3 regions of the Streptomyces sp. JLSY215 genome follow, and region 1 is predicted to be linked to each of the others. Evidence: riboswitches for the same ligand, from Rfam matches in the RefSeq annotation. Region 1 holds a riboswitch; each other region holds the start of a gene.
The links. A riboswitch is a leader RNA that binds a small molecule or an ion and turns the genes downstream of it on or off. The one in region 1 is predicted to bind S-adenosylmethionine.
Positions count from the first base shown of each region.

Region 1 (4,645 bases):
CCTGGCGAACGGTCGGCATCATGCCGGGTCTCACCAAGGGCTGGCCGGAGGCATCCTTCTACGGCCTCGACCACGTCTACGACTCCCGGGACCTCGGCTACAAAGGCCCGAAATTCAGCTGGTCAACGATGCCTGACCAGTACACGCTGTCGGCCTTCGAGCGCCTGGAACACGGCAGGAAGCACGCCAAGGAGCAGGACGGGCGACGAGCCGGGCAGCACCCGAAGCCGCTGATGTCGTTCGTCATCCTCACCTCCAGCCACAACCCCTGGGCACCCCTCCCCAAGATGATCGGCTGGGACGAGATCGGTGACGGCTCCGTCTACAACGCCATCAACAAAGCGGGCAAAAATCCCGTGGACGTCTGGCGGCACACCGCCCAAGTACGCACCGAGTACGGCAAGTCCATCCAGTACTCGCTGCACAGCCTCATCGCGTACCTGCAGAAGTACGGCACCAAGAACACCGTCCTCGTCTTCCTCGGCGACCACCAGCCCCTCGCAAAGGTCTCCGGCGATCACGCGAGCCATGACGTCCCGGTCACGCTCGTCGCCCACGACCCGGCGGTGCTCAAGCGCATTTCCGACTGGCACTGGACGCCCGGCCTCAGGCCCGGCCCGAAGGCACCGGTCTGGCGCATGGACACCTTCCGCAACCACTTCCTGACCGCTTACGGACCGCACTCCGGTTCCGCTCCGTCCCGGCCCGCGCCATAAGCGGCACGTCAGCCGCCTGCCGGCGAACCTCCGCTCCCCTCGTGGCCCGGTCGTGCCGGTCGTGGGGCCCAGCCCGTACGGCCGAGATCCGGACCCTGCACGGTCCAGCAGCCCGCCCGGTCACAGAAGCCCGACGCACGCCAGATATGTCCCGCGCCGGCCTGGGGCGCCTACCGGGCATCGTGAGGATGCGCGGGCGCCCCGCTGGGACGCCCGCGCATTGGCAGTCAGCCGAGATGGGTGAGGGCAGCAGGCCACGCTCGGCGAACACCTTCTTGGCCACGGGCGAAGCGTTGATCGAACGCGGCACGCCACAGTACCGGTCATCCGGCAGGCGGAGCCCGGCCGTCCGGATCGGTGGCGCTGCTATTCCGCCCCGGCCAGCTTGGCGAAGACCACCACGTTGTCCGGGTAGTAGTGCTGCGACGCGCGGTACTGACCGCCGCACGTGATAAGGCGCAGCCCCGCATGATCGATGTTCTTGTAGACCTCGATGGTGGGGAACTTGTTCTTCGGGTACTGGGCAATGCGGCTGACGGTGAACTTCGCGGATTTCCCGTCCGCCCGTGCGACCTCGATCGTGTCACCGGCTTTCAACGAGGACAGCCGATGGAATACCCCTGGTTTTCCGTTCCAGGTGACATGACCGGCGATGACCGCCGGGCCCTTTTCGCCGGGAGCCGGTCCGGGCGTGTACCAGCCCGCCTTGTCAGGGTCAGCGGGCGTTTCCATCGTTCCGTCCTTCTTCCGCCCCAACGGCACAAGCGCGGACGAGATGTTGAGCGACGGGACGGAGATCCGCTGTGGGGCCGACTCCCCCGCTGCACCCCCCGTTTCCCGCTCATCGCCTTGACCACTCTCAGATTGACCACTGTCAGATCCCGTTCCTGTTCCTGTTCCTGTTCCCGTTCCCGGCGCGACCTGACCGCCCCGAGCGTGCTGCTGTTGGACAGGCGGTGACTGCGGGACCGGCGTCTGGCCTCCGCATCCGCCGAGCAGCACCATCGCTGCGACGGCGGCACAGGATACGGCTTCGCGCTTGCCCCAGCCCCTCACGCGGCGCTCCGTCCGGCCGGCTCGGCAGAGGCCGTCGCGCGCCTCCTGCGGTTCAGGACCAGCGCTCCGGCCAGCGCTACGACGGCAAGCCCGCCGGCGCCCGCCAGCGCCCCGGGGACCCCGTCGCTTGTGGCCGTGCCGCCACCCGTCTCCACGCCGCCCACCGGAATGGATCCGACCGCCGCGCCCTCCACGATTCCGCAGTCCGCGGGCGCGGTGGCCTCCTGGGGCAGCTTGGGATCGAGCTCGCTCTTGCCCACGCCGAAGTCGTACTTCTTGTTGCCGTTGGGGTCGATGCCGTGCTGCACGATGTGGAGGTCCTTGATGTGATCGACCACTGCTTGGGACACGGGGATGGTGCGCTCGTAGGAGAGGTTCCCCTGAGCGTCCGCCTTGGGCATGCGGTCGACGGCGAGCCCGCTGGCCGGGCCGGTGTCTCCTTCGGTGGTGAGCGAGATGTTGATATCGCCGTAATGCACCGTGGCTTCGGTGTTGTTGATGATCCCGTCGCCGTCCGTGTCGGCGCTTGCGTCCGGGCACTGGAAGTCATGGCCGTCGGTGGAGCCATGGAGGTGCTGTGCGTGTGGCTGGCCCGGCACAAGCCCCTCCGACTCGATCTTCACGGTCAGCCGGGTGCCGTTGAGACTGAGCATTGCCGTGCCCTTGCCCTGAGAGTGGTTCAGCTGATCCAGGTTGATCTGGTACGCCTTGTCCCCGGCCGTGGCCGGAGCGGCGGCGGCACCCGAGAGGACCAGGGCGGCGGGCAGGGCAAGGAGGGCGGCGAGGCGAGCGGTGCGCTGGGATGTCACGATCGTTCGTTCCCTTCCGGCGGTGTCCCGTCCGGGATCGCCGTGGTCTCGTTCGAAAGGCCCGTACGACGACGCTTCTCACGGCTGGGGGCCGCTTGTTGTTGTCCGGGCGCAGGTAGTCCGTAGTACGACGCCCGCCGATGCCGCGCTCAGCACACCGCTCGATGTGGCGCCTCGTCTAAATTCGACGGATTCTCTTGACAGGCGCATCTCTCATATGCGGCACACAGGATCCGTTCTCGCGCGGCGCCGCGGTGGCCGCAGACGGTCGTGTCCGAGGCGGGTGTCTTCACTCGTCGTCCATGAGGCAGAGGTCGCGAGGCTGCTGTACGTCGAGGGGATGCTGCGAGGCGCGAGGCCGCCCCCGACCCCGTGCGCGGCGATGGTGATGGTGGTGGTGATGGCGATTGATGCCTGGACCTCGTCGGCATCCCACCAGGTCCGTCCGGACTCGTTTTGTCATCCCACAGGTCGGGCACGCTTTGACAAGCGTGGCCGAGATCTGACTAACTTGCGCCGCAGATCGGTCATGAGTGTCAGCGACAAGCCCTGGCTTGCTGACCGGCAACCCTCGCGCCGCGGTGGGGTGCCCCAGGTGACGACCGGACCGGAAGACCTTCGGTAAGCGCGAGCCCCCATGGGCCGGAACAGTGACGGTGACGGAATGTACGCAGCTTCGGGGACAGCCGCATGGCGGCGCCGTGGCTGCCTGCTGCTGTGCGCGAACCGGTCGGTCGATCTGCTGCGCGTCAACAGCGCTCTGTGTACCGGCACCTGCCGTGCGTTCCGCCAAGGCTGAAGGCTGACGGTCTTCTGAATCTCTGACGCCACCGCTGTCGCGGTGTGCGTCCTCCTTGCCCGAGCCCCGTTCCGCGCGTCCCCGTGCGCGACGTCACGCAGAGCCCATCGACCCGGCGCACCGTGCCGTTGCGGCATCCGTGGTCCGGGCTGTCCGAATTCGCTGGAGTCCTCCATGAGTGAATCCCCTGGCGCTGCGGTACCCCTCGCCTCAGCGCCTCCTGCCGAGGAGACCGCTGAGCCCCCCGGCCTCTCCTCCCCGCCTCGTACTGCTCGTACCGCACGTCCTGCCGAGGCCGAACGGCCGGGCGACGGCACCGCACCGCGGCCGCCGGCGGCGCAGCGGGTGCTGCCGCTGCGCAGGCCAGGCCGCTGGATCGCCACGGCGATCGTGCTGGTGCTGGTCGCCCAGATCGCCCACGGCCTGGTGACCAACCCCTTCTATCAGTGGGACCGGTTCCAGTACTGGTTCCTGCGCCCGGCGATCCTCGATGGCCTGCTCATCACCCTCAAGGTGACGGCGTACAGTGCCGTGCTCGGTCTGCTCGGCGGCATCCTGGTCGCCCTGGGCAGGCTCTCCCCGAGCCCGGTGCTGCGGGCGGTTGCCTGGACCTACACATGGCTGTTCCGCTCGGTTCCGCTGATCGTGGTGCTGCTGTTCCTCTACAACTTCAGTGCGCTGTACAAGACGCTGAGCCTCGGGGTTCCGTTCGGGCCCGCCTTCTTCACCTTCGACGAGTCCCGGCTCGCCACCGACATCGTCGTGGCGGTCGCCGGACTCACCCTGAACGAGGCGGCCTACGCGTCCGAGGTGGTGCGGAGCGGCATCCTCGCGGTCGACCAGGGGCAGCACGAGGCTGCGTTGGCGCTCGGCCTGCCGAAGAGCTACCAGTTCACGAGGATCGTCTTTCCGCAGGCCCTGCGCTCCATCACTCCGAACTACGTGAATCTGCTGATCAATCTGATCAAGAGCACCTCGCTCGTCTTCTACGTGTCGCTGCTCGATCTGTTCGGCTCGGCGCAGAGCATGGGCAGCACCTACCCGGGTGACATCGTCCCGCTGCTGCTCGTCGCCACCGTCTGGTACCTGATCCTCACGAGCGCGGTCTCCATCGTCCAGTTCTACGTCGAGCGGTACTTCGCCAGGGGCGCGACGCGCACGCTTCCCCCGACGCCGTTGCAGAAGTTGCGGGCAGGTCTGCGTGATCTGCGCGCCCGAGCCCGGAGGGAGGCCGCGATATGACCACCGAGACCACTGAGACCACT
Region 1 is NZ_CM185022.1:8,410,607-8,415,251, reverse strand. Features, by position in the region: gene AC5677_RS37075 (alkaline phosphatase family protein) at 1-716, shown strand, start outside; gene AC5677_RS37070 (class F sortase) at 1,083-1,721, opposite strand; gene AC5677_RS37065 (GVDTG sorting domain-containing protein) at 1,769-2,581, opposite strand; SAM riboswitch class IV at 3,107-3,215, shown strand; gene AC5677_RS37060 (amino acid ABC transporter permease) at 3,555-4,622, shown strand; gene AC5677_RS37055 (amino acid ABC transporter ATP-binding protein) at 4,619-4,645, shown strand, end outside.

Region 2 (4,645 bases), 6.0 Mb from region 1:
TCCTGGGCGCCTTCCTCTACCTTTTCCCCAAGGCCCGGGTCACCAGCGTCTTCCCCTTCCTCTTCTTCCTCCCGCTGCGCTTCCCCGCCTGGATCGTGCTGCTCTTCTGGTTCGCACTCCAGTGGCACGCCGCGCAGCAGGACCCCAACGGCCCCGGCGTCGCCTACCTCGCCCATGTCGTCGGCTTCGCGCTGGGTTTCCTGTACGCATGGGCCCGCTACAGGGGGGATAGTGTGGGGTCCACCAGGGGGAACGAACCGGCGACCGAGGGAGAGAGCCAGCCGTGATCACGTCGATCGTGCTCATCAAGACCAGCGTGGACCGGATCCCGGAGATCGCCGAGAAGATCGCCGCCCTGGAGGGTGTCAGCGAGGTCTACTCCGTCACCGGCGCCCACGACCTGATCGCGATGGTCCGCGTCGCCGCCCACGACGACCTCGCCGATGTCATCCCCGGCCGGATCAGCAAGGTACCGGGCGTCGCCTCCACCGAGACGCACATCGCGTTCCGGACGTACTCGCAGCATGACCTCGAGGCCGCGTTCTCGATCGGCCTCGACGCGTAGCGCTGCGCTTGGCCTGCGCCCCACGTTTTCGGCTTGCCCGCCGTGGGGGTTTGTCGCCGTTGCGCCTGCGGCGGGCTGGTGCCGCTTGCGCGGGGCTGTTCGGCTGCGGGACCGGGCCTCCGGACTCCGTCCTGCGGCCCGCCCCCTCCCCGTTGGGGGTAGGGAGAAGGACAGTGGGGGCGTGCGTCAGTGGTCAGGTGTGCCTGGTGGACACGACCATCGGCACCCGACATGAGACGTCCGCCCCCACCGGCCTCTCCCACCCACCCACGGGAGGGGCCACCCCGCAGGACGAAGTCCGGAGGGGTGGCACCGCACCCGACAAACCCACGCCCGCCGCGCAGGCGCAACGGCGACACACCCCCACGGCGGGAAAGCCGACAACGTACGGCCCAGGCAAAGCGCAGCGGAGGGGCCGCAGACGACAACGTGGGGAACTACCCCGCGCTCCGCGCGGGCACGCAACGGCCGTCCTCCGTGTGGTAGTTCCACCGCGCGCCGTCTGCCACCAGTTCCTTGACCGCGTGGACGAAGCGGTCGATGTGCTCGTCGGGGGTGCCTGCGCCGAAGCTCACGCGGATGGCGTTCAGGGAGCGCTCGCCGGGGGCCGCCTCGGGGGCGCCGCACTCGCCCGGGTCCTGCGGGTCGCTGCCCAGCAGGGTGCGGACGAGGGGGTGGGCGCAGAACAGGCCGTCACGGACCCCGATGCCGTACTCCGCCGACAGGGCGGCCGCGAAGTGCGAGCTGTTCCAGCCCTCGACGACGAAGGAGATGACGCCCACGCGCGGGGCGTCGTCGCCGAAGAGGGAGAGGACCTTGACCTCGGGGACCTCGGCCAGGCCCGCCCGGACGCGGGCGACCAGCGCCTGCTCGCGGGCGACCAGGGCGTCGAAACCGGCCTCGGTCAGTGCCTGGCAGGCGGAGGCGATGGAGTAGGCGCCGATGACGTTCGGCGAGCCGGCCTCGTGCCGGGCGGCGGTGGTGTGCCATTCGACGTCCACCCCGCCGTCCGTACGCCGCGAGACCTTGCGGCTGGCGCCGCCGCCCGCCAGGTACGGGTCCGCGTCCTGCAGCCAGTCCGCGCGGCCGGCCAGCACGCCGGCGCCGAACGGCGCGTACAGCTTGTGCCCGGAGAAGGCGACCCAGTCGACGTCCAGCTCGGCGATGTCGACGGGGTGGTGCGGGGCCAGCTGCGCGGCGTCGAGGACGATCCGGGCGCCGTGGGCGTGCGCGGCGGCCGCCAGCTCCCGCACCGGCCAGAGCTCACCGGTCACGTTCGAGGCGCCGGTGACGCACACCAGCGCGGAGCGGTGAGGCTTGCGCTCGGCCAGCGCCTTCTCCAGGGTGTCCACCGCCTCCCGCGGCGTACGCGGCGCGTTCAGGTACGTCACGGGGGTGTCCGCGCGCTGCTCCCAGGGCAGCAGCGAGGCGTGGTGCTCGGTCTCGAAGACGAACACCCGGGTGTTCTGCGGGAGCGCGGCCGCGAGGAGGTTGAGCGAGTCGGTGGTGGAGCGGGTGAAGACCACCTGGTCGTCGGCGCGGCAGCCGAGGAAGTCGGAGATGGTCCGGCGGCTGTTCTCGAAGAGGTCGGTGGACAGCTGCGAGAGGTATCCGGCGCCGCGGTGCACGCTGCCGTAGTACGGGGCGTAGGCGGCCACGTCGTCCCAGACCCGCTGCAGGGCCGGGGCGCTGGCGGCGTAGTCCAGTGCGGCGTAGTCGACCTCGCCGCCGGTCACGAGCGGCACGGTGACATCCCGGCCCAGAACCGGCAGTGGGGCACAAACGGAACGGTCGGCGGCAACGGCGGAAACAGACATGGCGAACTCCCGTAAGAGGTAAGCGAATTCACCGCGGGCGGGCGCGTCACAGCGCGCGGAACGGCGCCGCGGTGGAAAAGGAAAAGGGGTGCGGGAAAGGGGCCGACGGCCCTATCGCATTCGCTTCATCACGGAAGGGGCTCCCTCGAGGACCAGGATCCCTGGCGAGGGATCCGCGCTTGCCGCAGACCTCGCTGCCTGCGGCCTGGTCATCACCCGGGGCACCCCGCCACGGACGGAGGGTTGCCGGACAGCGGGCCGGGGCCTGTGTCGCTGTCACTCGTGACCTGCCGAGAATGATGCCACAGGCACGGAATGGCGCAAGGCCCGGTCCGGATAACGGACAGGGCCTTGCGTCACACCCAGGGTCACCGGGCGCTCATCTGTTGCTGGCCGCCACCCAGCGCTCCAGCACCCGCTTGGCCTCGCCCGAGTCGATGGCCTCGGCGGCCTTGGCGATCCCGGCCCGGATCCGCTCCGCCAGCGGCGCCTCGGACGGCTCCAGGGCCACCAGCGCCGCGGCGGCGTTCAGCAGCACCGCATCGCGCACCGGGCCCCGCTCGCCGTCGAGCAGCCGGCGGGCCACATCGGCGTTGTACGAGGCGTCCGCGCCGCGCAGCGCCTCGACCGGGACGAGGTCGATGCCGACGTCCCGGGGGTCGAAGGGCTCCTCGTGCACCGCGCCGTCCCGGACGACCCACACCCGGGAGGTGGCGGTGGTGGTCAGCTCGTCCAGGCCGTCGTCGCCGCGGAACACCAGGGCCGACGAGCCGCGCTCGGCGAGCACCCCGGCCAGGATCGGCGCCATCCGGGCGTCCGCGACGCCGGTCGCCTGGGCGCGGACCTTGGCGGGGTTGGTCAGCGGGCCCAGCACGTTGAAGGTCGTACGGATGCCGAGCTGGCCCCGGGCGTTGGCGACATGGCGCAGCGAGGGGTGGAACTTCACCGCGAAGCAGAAGGTGATGCCCGCTTCCTCGGCGACCTCGGCGACCCGCTTGGGGGTGAGGTCCAGATTGACGCCGAGCTTCTCCAGGACGTCGGAGGCGCCGCTGGCCGAGGAGGCCGCGCGGCTGCCGTGCTTGACGACCTTGGCGCCGGTGCCGGCCACCACGATCGAGGACATCGTGGAGATGTTGACGGTCTTGGCGCCGTCGCCGCCGGTGCCGACGATGTCCACGCTGGGGCCGGGCACCTCGATCAGCCGGGCGTGCGCGTACATGGTGCGTACGAGCCCGGAGATCTCGGCGACGGTTTCGCCCTTGGCCCGCAGCGCCACCGCGAACCCGGCGATCTGGGCGTCGCTGGCCTCGCCCCGCATGATCTTGTCCATCACCCAGGCGGTGTCGTCGGCGGCGAGGTCGCGGCCGTCCAGCAGGGCGTTGAGGATGCCCGGCCAGGTGTGGGCCGCCACGCTGTCGCCGCCAACCGGGGTCACAACGTTCATGGTCCACACTCCTGGTCTGTCTACTGCCTGTGACCTCACCCTATCGACCCCTGGGACACGCCGGAGGGCCCCGTCCGATGCTCGGACGGGGCCCTCTGGGTGGCGTTGCTGCGTGCGCCTCACGGCGCCGTGGTGATCAGTGGTGGCCGTGGCCGCTGGTGATCTCCTTGTACTCCTCGACCGTCGGCTTGGGGATGACGTTGTCCTCGCCGTAGTAGGTCTTGGAGAGCTTGGCACGCAGCTTCTGCGACCGGGAGATCTTGCGGCGGACGCCGTTCTCGTCGACCTCCGGGCCCAGCTCCAGCGGCTCGGGCTGCTCGTGCTGGGTGAGCACGTGCAGCTGCTCCTGGCCGAGCGGCTCGTGGACCTCGATGAACTCACCGTGCGGCAGGCGCTTGATGATGCCCGACTCGCGGCCGTGCAGCACCTTGTCCTTGTCGCGCCGCTGCAGACCCAGGCAGATCCGCTTGGTGGCGATGAAGGCCAGCACCGGAAGGACGAAGAAGCCGATCCGGACGAACCAGGTGAGCGAGTTGAGCGACAGGTGGAAGTGCGTCGCCCACAGGTCGTTGCCGCCACCGATGAGCATCACGAAGTACGCGACGAGCCAGGCCACACCGAAGCCGGTGCGGGTGGGCACGTTGCGCGGGCGGTCCAGGATGTGGTGCTCGCGCTTGTCGCCGCGGACCCAGGACTCGACGAACGGGTAGACCGCGATGGCGACCAGGACCAGCGGGAAGATCACGATCGGGATCAGCACACCGAAGTTGACGGTGTGGCCCCAGAAGTTCCACTCCCAGCCCGGCATGACACGGACCA
Region 2 is NZ_CM185022.1:2,439,366-2,444,010, forward strand. Features, by position in the region: gene AC5677_RS10925 (rhomboid family intramembrane serine protease) at 1-287, shown strand, start outside; gene AC5677_RS10930 (Lrp/AsnC family transcriptional regulator) at 284-565, shown strand; gene AC5677_RS10935 (aminotransferase class V-fold PLP-dependent enzyme) at 1,003-2,382, opposite strand; SAM riboswitch class IV at 2,553-2,670, opposite strand; gene trpD (anthranilate phosphoribosyltransferase) at 2,762-3,826, opposite strand; gene qcrB (cytochrome bc1 complex cytochrome b subunit) at 3,963-4,645, opposite strand, start outside.
Region 2: linked by a shared signal. The riboswitch ahead of AC5677_RS10935 (aminotransferase class V-fold PLP-dependent enzyme) and the one ahead of AC5677_RS37060 (amino acid ABC transporter permease) in region 1 are both predicted to bind S-adenosylmethionine.

Region 3 (4,645 bases), 3.3 Mb from region 1:
CCTCCATGCGCTCCATGTCGGTCGCGAAGTACGCCGAGATGTAGCCCTTGTCGAAGCGCATACCCTCGGTGAGCTCCAGCTCCAGACCGAAGGTCTGGGACTCCTCGACGGTGATGACGCCTTCCTTGCCGACCTTGTCCATGGCCTCGGCGATGAGCTCGCCGATCTGGGTGTCGGCGGCGGAGATGGAGGCGGTCGAAGCGATCTGCTCCTTGGTCTCCACGTCCTTGGCCTGCTCCAGCAGGGCGGCGGAGACGGCCTCGACGGCGCGCTCGATGCCGCGCTTGAGGGCCATCGGGTTGGCACCGGCGGCCACGTTGCGCAGACCCTCGCGCACCAGGGCCTGGGCCAGGACGGTCGCGGTCGTCGTGCCGTCACCGGCGACGTCGTCCGTCTTCTTCGCGACCTCCTTGACCAGCTCGGCGCCGATCTTCTCGTACGGGTCCTCGAGCTCGATCTCCTTGGCGATGGATACACCATCGTTGGTGATCGTGGGGGCGCCCCACTTCTTCTCGAGGACGACGTTGCGGCCCTTGGGGCCGAGGGTGACCTTGACGGCGTCGGCGAGCTGGTTCATCCCGCGCTCGAGACCGCGCCGTGCCTCCTCGTCGAACGCGATGATCTTGGCCATGTGAAGTGGTCCTCCCGGACATCGGGGTGGATTGCTCCGGACCGCGCTGGCGCCCGCGACGGACGGTCTGCTTGCCGTGTGGTTCCTTGCCCCACCCGGCCCGCGGACCTCACCGACCCGATCCTTGGTTATCACTCTCACCCGGAGAGTGCTAACGCCAATGATTAGCACTCGACCCCCTCGAGTGCAAGCGAGTCAGGGGGGAGTCTCATCCTTGGGCGGCGGTCGGGGCGAGCGCGTCCGGCGGCGTCTCACCGTGCATGCAAGAAGGTCCGCACCCCGCTCAGGGGTACGGACCTTCTCGACGCTGCAGTCGGCCGGCGCCTCAGGCGCTCACCCGGACCATGTCTGCCTGCGGCCCCTTCTGGCCCTGCGAGATCTCGAACTCGACCCGCTGACCCTCCTCAAGGGTGCGGTAGCCGTCCATCTGGATCGCGCTGTAGTGGACGAATACATCCGCACCACCGTCGACCGCGATGAAGCCGTACCCCTTCTCCGCGTTGAACCACTTGACGGTGCCCTGAGCCATGCCTAACTCCCCTATTACTGGCCCTTGCGCAGGACCGCACTCCGCGGACCCGGGTCAGACCTCACCCCGCGAAAGGCCCGTGGGGTGTGCGCCGGAACGCGTCGACCGCCGCTGAATGTATCTGCACCAATGCCCAGCGCAACAGGTCAATCGGACGAGAATTCCGGGGCCGAAGAATCGGTAATTATGCGGTGAAGTCGCGTTACGCCGGGGCAAGTCGGGCCGGGCATAGCTCACGTATCCGACAAATGCTGCACACACTTCGGGCACAACTCATCGCGATCACATATGCGTTGGGCACGCGCGCGGAGTTGTACGAGGGTCGTACGCGGGTTGTACGAGGGCTCATACGAAGAAGATCGCCCCCATGGTATCGCCTTTCGCGACATGGAATTGCCCCATCCGCTTTTAGGCGGATGGGGCAATTCTCGCCACTCAGACCAAGAGATGGCGCAAATCAGATCCCGGTGAGGAACGGGGGCCGACAGAAGGGGTCAGCAGCCTCCGGCCACCGCAGGAATGATGGAGACGCCCGCGCCGTCCGGCGTCGGCGTCTCCAGGCCCTGCTCGAAGCGGACGTCGTCGTCGTTGACGTAGACGTTCACGAACCGGCGCAGCTTGCCCGCGTCGTCCAGCACACGGGCCGCGATCCCGGTGTGGTTCTTCTCCAGGTCGGCGATCACCTCGGAGAGGGTCGCGCCCTCGGCGACGACCTCGGCCTCACCGTTGGTGTACGTGCGGAGGATGGTGGGGATGCGGACCTTCACGCTCATGGTTCTGCCTTCCAGCGACTGCGGGGTGCGGTTTCGGGGGTACGGGTCCGGGGCTCAGCCGGCCAGGCCGGCCGCGCGGAACGCGTCCAGGTCGGGCCGGATGGTGGCCGTGGGCCCGGATGCGACGGCGTCCAGAGTCTTGAGGCCGTCGCCGGTGTTGAGGATGACGGTGGTCAGGGCCGGGTCGAGCAGACCGTCCTCGATGAGCTTCTTGGTGACGCCGACGGTCACGCCGCCCGCGGTCTCCGCGAAGATCCCTTCCGTCCGCGCCAGCAGCTTGATGGCGTCCACGACCTGCTCGTCGTTGACATCCTCCACCGCACCGCCCGTACGGCGCGCGATGTCGAGCACGTACGGCCCGTCGGCCGGGTTGCCGATGGCCAGCGACTTGGCGATGGTGTTCGGCTTCTGGGGGCGTACGACGTCGTGCCCGGCCTTGAAGGCCGCCGACACCGGCGAGCAGCCCTCCGCCTGGGCGCCGAAGATCTTGTACGGCTTGTCCTCGACCAGGCCGAGGGCGATCAGCTCCTTCAGACCCTTGTCGATCTTCGTGAGCTGGGAGCCGGAGGCGATCGGAATGACGATCTGGTCCGGGAGCTGCCAGCCGAGCTGCTCGCAGATCTCGTACGCCAGCGTCTTGGAACCCTCGCCGTAGTAGGGGCGCAGGTTGACGTTGACGAAGCCCCAGCCCTCGCCGAGCGGGTCGCCGATGAGCTCCGAGCAGAAGCGGTTGACGTCGTCGTAATTGCCCTCGATGCCGACCAGGTCGCCGCCGTAGACCGCGGCCATGACGACCTTGCCGGCCTCCAGGTCGTGCGGGATGAAGACGCAGGACTTCAGGCCCGCCCGGCGGGCCGCGGCGCCGACCGCGCCCGCGAGGTTGCCGGTGGAGGAGCAGGAGAGGGTGGTGAAACCGAAGGCGCGGGCGGCCTCGACGGCGATCGCGACGACACGGTCCTTGAAGGAGTGCGTCGGGTTGCCGGAGTCGTCCTTGACGTACAGGCCGCCCGTGACGCCCAGCTCGGCGGCGAGGCGGTCGGCCTTGACGAGCTTGGTGAAGCCGGGATTGAGGTTCGGCTTGTCGGCGACGTCGGCGGGGACGGGCAGCAGCGGGGCGTAGCGCCAGATGTTGTTCGGTCCGGCCTCGATCCGCTTCTTCAGGCCCTCGGGATCGCCGCTCGGGAGGTCGTACGCCACTTCGAGCGGCCCGAAACATTCCTGGCACGCGAAGATCGGACCGAGGTCGAAGCGCTGTCCGCACTCGCGGCAGGAGAGGCCGACGGCCGGACCCAGAGCGACAGTGGAGGTGGTGGCGGTTTCGGTGACTTGCACAGCCATGGAGGCGAGGCCCTTTCTCCTCATCTTCCTCGCGACGCATCTCGCCACGAGACGGATTTGGCACCTTCCCTAGCCGGGAGCCTCGCGCGCGCTGCTGCGGCGGAGACCGGCTGGAGGGTTGCCGGGGCTTCAACGGGCCGTATCCCTCTGCCCCTCTGGATGAGCGGTATGGCGCTGGGCCGAAACCCAGGCTTTTGTGGCGGTGACCCCGGCATGCGACGGTCATCCGCGTTGTTCAAGACTGTAACCGAAGGCGCTGACAGTTGAGATAGTCGTCCGAACCGCGAGATGGATCACAATGGATCACCCACGGGCCATTGGTCCGGCGGCCACCGAGGAGTCGTAGACGTGCTGGAAGAGGTGGAGCGCTGGCTCAGCAGCCGCTCCTGGTCCGCGGCCGACCGCCCGCTCGGGCGGCTGGTGGAGGCCAAGCGCCAGACGGGCCGGACGGTCAGCGTAGTGCTGCCCGCACTCGACGAGGAAGCCACCGTCGGCGCGATCGTCGCGGCGATCCGCGCGGACCTGATGACCGGCACCGTTCCCCTGGTCGACGAGCTGGTGGTGCTGGACTCGGGGTCCAGGGACCGGACGGCCGAGGTCGCGGCGGCGGCCGGGGCCAAGGTGGTCCACCGGGACAGCGTCCTGCCCCGCCTGCCGGCCGTCCCCGGCAAGGGTGAGGTCCTGTGGCGGTCCCTGCTCGCCACCACGGGCGACATCGTCTGCTTCATCGACGCCGACCTGCGCGAATTCTCCTCGACCTTCGTCTCCGGCATCGTCGGGCCGCTGCTGACCGACGCCGATGTCCACTTCGTCAAGGCGATGTACGACCGTCCCCTGGAGACCGGCGGCGAGGGTTCCGGAGCGGGCCAGGGCGGCCGGGTCACGGAGCTGGTCGCCCGCCCCCTGCTCAATCTCCACTGGCCGCAGCTGGCCGGCTTCGTCCAGCCCCTGGGCGGCGAGTACGCGGTCCGGCGCTCCCTCCTGGAACGGCTGCCCTTCCCGGTCGGCTACGGCGTCGAGCTCGGCCTTCTGGTCGACGCCCTGCACACCGTCGGCCTGGACGCCCTCGCCCAGGTGGACGTCGGCGTCCGCAAGCACCGCCACCAGGACGGCCAGGCCCTCGGCCGGATGGCCGCCGCGATCTACCGCACCGCCCAGCTCCGTCTCACCCGCGGCCATCTGATCCGGCCCCGTCTCACCCAGTTCGACCGCGGCGAGAACGGCTTCGTGGCGCGCACCACGGATGTGGACACCGAGGAGCGGCCCCCGATGGCGGAGATCCCGGAGTACGCGGAGCGGCGGGCGGCCTGAAACGGCTGCGGGTTCCCTCGGCTGAATTCCGTACGTTTGCGCGGATCGGTAGCTGGTTAATGT
Region 3 is NZ_CM185022.1:5,121,684-5,126,328, reverse strand. Features, by position in the region: gene groL (chaperonin GroEL) at 1-631, opposite strand, end outside; gene AC5677_RS23085 (cold-shock protein) at 957-1,160, opposite strand; gene AC5677_RS23080 (MoaD/ThiS family protein) at 1,655-1,933, opposite strand; gene thrC (threonine synthase) at 1,988-3,271, opposite strand; SAM riboswitch class I at 3,289-3,437, opposite strand; gene AC5677_RS23070 (glucosyl-3-phosphoglycerate synthase) at 3,620-4,582, shown strand.
Region 3: linked by a shared signal. The riboswitch ahead of thrC (threonine synthase) and the one ahead of AC5677_RS37060 (amino acid ABC transporter permease) in region 1 are both predicted to bind S-adenosylmethionine.